2 linked regions of the Arenibacter algicola genome follow. The protein of the gene in region 1 interacts with the protein of each later gene in a pairwise test. Links are inferred from orthologs where the notes say so. Each region holds a gene or a part of one and is shown on either strand. Other genes may lie near its edges.

Region 1 (2,801 bases):
GAGCCGTAATCAGATGCGCTATTCAGTTGCGCCACGAGGCCGTTGTAAAAATTCATTTTTCCCGTTTAACGGGCTGCAAATATATTTCTTTTTAAATTTACGACAAAATTACAGCAACCAAAATAAATGGATTTTAAGAAATATGTTCGGGATATCCCGGATTTTCCTGAAAAAGGAATCTCTTTTAAAGATATTACTCCCTTATTACAGGACGCTAACGCCTTGGCGAGCGCAGCCGAAGCCTTGTTTGAGCTTATCAAAAATAAAAAAGTGGATAAAGTGGTAGGTATGGAGAGTCGCGGATTTTTCTTTGCGCCCCTATTGGCTACCCGTCTCAATTCCGGCTTTGTTCCGGTGAGAAAGCGTGGAAAATTACCGCATCAAATAATTAGTGAACCCTATGCCCTGGAATATGGTACGGATGTACTGGAAATTCATGTGGATAGCATTTTAAAAGGGGAGAAGGTGCTTATTCATGATGATGTCCTGGCTACCGGAGGGACAGCAAAAGCCGTTTGTAAACTTATAGAAAAGTTGGGTGGAGAAGTTGTTCAATGTAACTTTTTATTGGAGCTAGAGTTTTTAAAGGGTCGGGACAAGTTATCCGGTTACCCGGTTGAGGCCCTTATACGGTATTAATCCAAGGCATTTGTGGTTACCAGGTAACGCCAACCTATAATTGCCATTTGCATTTTTGTGGCTTTGGATAGGTCCAATTGCTTTTTTGAATAGGACGGGAATACCAACTTGTTCAATTTAGCCAAAAGTTTAAAGAAAGCTTTTTTCATCCGATACAATTATTTTTTGGGTTAACTCCAAAAGTTAATGGCCTATGTTTATAGTGTTACAAATATAGGGACTATGTGGTACAAAAGGGATATGGTTTTGCATTGCGGGTTAAAAAGCACTTTGAAATGGTGGGCTTTGTCGATAAAGTGTGTTATGGACCATAAGATATTCCCCAAATATTGTGAGTTTTAGAATAAAACGTATTTTTGCGCAAAATTTTAGAGTAATGAGCACAAACAGAACTTTTACCATGATTAAGCCCGATGCCGTTGAGAATGGACATATCGGTGGAATCTTGGACAAAATAACTTCGGCCGGATTCAAGATCGTGGCAATGAAATATACGCAGTTGAGCAGAAGGGATGCGCAGGCGTTTTATGCAATACATAAGGAACGTCCGTTTTTTGGGGAATTGGTAGATTTCATGACCAGGGGGCCTATTGTATCTGCTATCCTGGAAAAGGATAATGCAGTTGAAGATTTTCGCGCCTTGATCGGGGCAACAAATCCTGCAGATGCAGCAGAGGGGACTATAAGAAAATTGTTCGCTACCTCAATAGCTGAAAATGCAGTACATGGTTCTGATAGTGACGAAAATGCTGCCATAGAAGGTGCATTTCATTTTGCTGGCAGGGAAATTTTTTAAGAATATTTTGCATATAGAATTAAAAACCACGCCCTTGGGCGTGGTTTTTTAGTTAGACAGGAACGGTAGCTCATCTAAGAACAATTTTTGTGATTAGATCCTTACCCAATTCCTCGTTCAATAATTTAATGATCTTTGATTTGCCCAAGCTTAACTCCTCCCTGAGGACCGAAGAGGAAAGCGATACAAATAACGTATCGTTCCTCAATTCAATGGCTGTGGTGTAGTTATTTACCCCGTTTCCCATTAGGTTTTTCCAGGCTTCCCTGGCATTAACACGGTCCATTCCCTTTTGTAATTTGTTTTCGGCAATAAATTCCTGTAAGGCTTCACCAAGGCGAAGGTTGTCATTTTTTCTTTTGGCCATTATTGTTCAAGATTAATGGGTTCAAATCTCCTGTAGTGGTATTTTATATTTTCTTCACTTATTACTATAAATTTATTTTCAGAGAGACTTATAATTTTTTCGTGCCATTCGCTCAGGTCTGTTTTGTAATTTAAGTTAAAAACGCCTTCGTTTTCGTATATGGTAAACAATTCTGCATCATTGGAAGTAACATAGGAGCCATTAAAATTTGGCTGTACCTTTTTTCTAAATCCTTCGTGCTCTTTCACTTCAATATAATCTATACTGGTATTCACTGTATATTCCTTCTTGGAACCATCTGGAAAAGTAACTTTTTCTATCTCCCAGTAGCCGTTCAAATGGGGTAAATCCAATTTGTTCACCTTGTTTCGGCAGCCAACCAGACCAATTAGGATAACTATAATATAAACATTTCGCATACTACAACTTAAATATCTTATAGGATTGGTGAATTTTTTTTACAACTTCCTCGGTTCTGTCGGCATGGGTATCACTGAGAAATATTTGTCCAAAATTTTCTTCATTCACCAAATTAATGATTTGGGCCACCCTGTTTTCGTCCAATTTGTCAAAAATATCATCTAAAAGTAACAAGGGCGTAGTTCCGGCCTGTTTTTTTATAAAATAAAATTGTGCCAGTTTTAGGGCGATCAAGAATGATTTCTGCTGCCCTTGGCTGCCAAATTTTTTAATGGGGTGACCGTCTATCTCAAAGTTCAGGTCGTCTTTATGTGTGCCAACACTTGTGTATTGGAGGGCTTTATCTTTTTCTAGATTCCTCTCCAATAAAGTTAAGAGTTCATTGTCCAATAATTTGCTATCATATGTTAAATTTACAGGTTCTTTTCCGCCCGAAATGGCCAGATACTGTTCCTTGAATATTGGTATGAACTCTTCCAGGAATTTGGCCCTTTTATGGAATATTGTACTTCCATAGTCCTGTAGCTGTTCATTATAGATGGCCAAGGTAGTTTTGTCAAAAGTCTGGTTAACGGCGAA
Region 2 (2,987 bases), on another replicon or contig:
CGTTTTTTTATTATATGAGACTAGTTGCCTTTGTTTTCTTCCTATTGGGAAGTTGTACTTTACAGGCCCAAAAAAAGGTCGTCAAAGCCATTGAAAATCCCAATTTCTCTTTTGTTCAGATCGATGTCAGGAATTGTTTTTCCCTTGCTTTGGAAACTGTGGATAGTCCAAAAATAACGGTTGAGGCTTCAATAGATGGCGAGTATTTACAGGATTTATTGGTAAGTGTAAAACAACAGGGAACAACAGTATTGGTCAGTACCGGTTTTCAGCCCAATTTTGTTTTTCCAAATGATAAATTAAGTGCCCACAAGGTCATTTCCATTTCCTTGAAGATATCAATCCCCAAAGACCTAGATGTTAACGTATATGGTACCAGCACCAATGTTGGTGTTACAGGGGATTATGCCAAGCTAAAAATTAGTTTGTCCGATGGCAAATGCATCTTAAATGGAAGAGGGGAAAATGTGGAAATCAATACCCAAAGTGGAAATATTGAGCTAATTACTAATAACGCCCAAATTATGGCTTCCACAAAATATGGTAAAATTAAACGGGAAGTGATTGCCTCTGGAGATGATCATTTTACCTTGAATTCGGTAACAGGAAATATCAGCATAAGGAAAACCGAATAATATGTTTATTTTTGCCGAATCTATTTTTTAAATAATGAGTTTAAAGAAATCCCTAATAATCATAATAGCAATTCTGGCTATAGACCAGATAAGCAAAGTATATATTAAGACAAACTTTGTTTTGGGCGAGTCGGTAGATGTCTTTAGTTGGTTCAAGATTTTGTTTATAGAAAACGAAGGGGCTGCTTGGGGAACCAAACTAAGCGATTTATTGCCCATATCTGATGAAGTAGGAAAACTGGTACTTACTATATTTAGATTGTTTGCTATTGTTGGGATAGGTTATTGGTTGTTCGATACCATAAAAAAGAATTCTTCCAAAACCTTAATACTGGCGGTATCCCTCATTTTTGCAGGGGCCCTCGGGAACATATTGGATTCTGTTTTTTACGGCATGATCTTTAACGATAGCTATTCCCAGGTAGCCACGGCATTTTCTTCAGAACCCTATGGTAGTATATTTCACGGCAAGGTGGTAGATATGCTCTACTTTCCTATGATAGACTCCGTGTGGCCAGATTGGGTGCCAGTGGTTGGCGGAAATAATTTTCGTTTTTTCGAACCCGTTTTTAATATTGCGGATACCGCAATTAGTACCGGTGTGGGTATACTAATTGTATTTAATAAAAAAGCTTTTGGAGAAAGTTCTGAGGAAGCTAAAACTGATAAGTCCGATCAGGAGTAACGCAAAAATTTAAAGGAATATCGTGGGGTTCTATATCCACAATTTTTTCTTCAGCCTTAAAAAACGAGAGTCCTACTTTCACAACATCAGGCCTGCACTTGTTCAGTAGCACATCATAAAATCCTTTGCCGTAACCAACTCTGTGACCCTTTTCGTCAAAAGCCATTAACGGTAGAAAGACAACATCTATTTTTTCAGGAGGCACTTCAATTCCGTCTACCGGTTCAGGGATGTTCCAGCGATTTTTTTTTATAGGTGTACTATCGGTAAGTAAATAATTGACAAGATTTTGGCTATCCACAATTTTTGGAAGCAGTATATTTTTGTCCTTACCTTGTAAAATGGACATTATAAAACTGGTGTCGACTTCCTTTTTCTCGGTTATGGAAAGGAATAGATGATAATAGGAATAATTCCAAATGGGTATTTGAAGCAGCCGGTTAGCTATCAATAAGCTTGAATCTAATATTGTTTGTGAAGTAAGATTTTCTCGGCGTTCGGAGTAGATTAAACGCAAATCTTTTTTCAACATAGGGGGTTGGTTAAACTCGGGGCTCTTGGGGAAAGGGTTTAATTAGGAAAACTATTCCTTGGAGGCCACTGCGTAATAAATTTTGAAAAAAAGCATAAGAATTAAGTATGTGCCCAAGGTTATTATATAGTTGTCCATGCGTTAAATAATTTTAATTTTCTAAATATAAATAAAAAAATATAAAAAGCTCCACAAAGGGTATCGTTTTATCGATGAAATGCATCATTTTTAACAAATATTTTGGATTCTGAATTATTTGTCAAAAGTATTTTGCCTTCTATTTTACGTAAAATGCTGTTTATCAACTTGTTATAAAATAGTGTACGATAACGTTAATTTTTTGAAATGGTGTATTTAATCGATATTTATTTTTGACTTATCGAATTTTGTTGGATTGAAGGTTGGATTTAGACTATGGGAAGTTTTACTTTTTGCTAGAGGAATGCAATCATAAAGTGGAAGGTTATCAAAATTTCTCCTAGGGTTCCTAGCTGCGGAGTTAAAATACTATAATCTTTGTGTCCTTTGGGAAAAACACAGTAATTTTCCTTAGTGAAGCATAAATTTATTTGAATACATGGCCCATATACCTATTGAAGTACAGCTAAGTTCGCTTCCTACCACTCCCGGGGTATATCAGTTTTATGATGTGGAGGACAAGATTTTATATGTTGGCAAGGCTAAAAATTTAAAAAAAAGGGTTAGCTCCTATTTTAATAAAACGCACGAGCAAGGAAAGACCCGTGTTCTGGTAAAGAAAATTAGAAGTATTAGGCACATAGTGGTGCCTACCGAGTCCGATGCGCTATTGTTGGAAAATAATCTAATTAAAAAATACCGTCCTAGGTACAATGTTTTGCTTAAGGATGATAAGACTTTTCCATGGATTTGTATAAAAAATGAAAAGTTTCCAAGAATCTTTCCCACTAGGAAATTAATCAAAGATGGATCGGAGTATTTTGGACCGTATACAAGTATGAAAACCATTCATACTTTGTTGGATCTGATAAAAAGTGTTTACCCTCTGCGGACCTGTAGCTATGACCTTGCGCATGATAAAGTCGCCGGTGGCAAATATAAGGTCTGTCTGGAGTACCACTTGGGAAATTGTAAGGGGCCTTGTGAAGGGTATCAA

The links.
Region 2: the proteins of U735_RS0105195 (region 1) and U735_RS0121040 interact in binary tests that used the Escherichia coli proteins (3 or more experiments, as listed by UniProt). The link is inferred for Arenibacter algicola from one-to-one orthologs.

What each region holds. Positions count from the first base shown.
Region 1 is NZ_JPOO01000001.1:1,197,251-1,200,051, forward strand. Bases 3-2,725 are described here. They hold U735_RS0105195 (nucleoside-diphosphate kinase), read left to right. Parts: upstream 3-1,015; coding sequence 1,016-1,435; downstream 1,436-2,725. Other genes in these bases: U735_RS0105185 (adenine phosphoribosyltransferase), read left to right, coding at 127-639; U735_RS0105190 (hypothetical protein), read right to left, coding at 636-788; U735_RS0105200 (DUF721 domain-containing protein), read right to left, coding at 1,506-1,802; U735_RS0105205 (lipocalin-like domain-containing protein), read right to left, coding at 1,802-2,221; recF (DNA replication/repair protein RecF), read right to left, coding at 2,223-2,725. In the rest of the region: more of recF, read right to left, coding at 2,726-2,801. UniProt on the Escherichia coli protein: Major role in the synthesis of nucleoside triphosphates other than ATP. The ATP gamma phosphate is transferred to the NDP beta phosphate via a ping-pong mechanism, using a phosphorylated active-site intermediate.
Region 2 is NZ_JPOO01000003.1:2,439,479-2,442,465, reverse strand. The notes cover bases 73-2,981. They hold U735_RS0121040 (5-formyltetrahydrofolate cyclo-ligase), read right to left. Parts: upstream 1,853-2,981; coding sequence 1,292-1,852; downstream 73-1,291. Other genes in these bases: uvrC (excinuclease ABC subunit UvrC), read left to right, coding at 2,430-2,981; U735_RS0121045 (lipoprotein signal peptidase), read left to right, coding at 670-1,320; U735_RS0121050 (DUF4097 family beta strand repeat-containing protein), read left to right, coding at 73-635. Outside these bases: more of U735_RS0121050, read left to right, coding at 15-72; more of uvrC, read left to right, coding at 2,982-2,987. UniProt on the Escherichia coli protein: Involved in the removal of 5-formyltetrahydrofolate.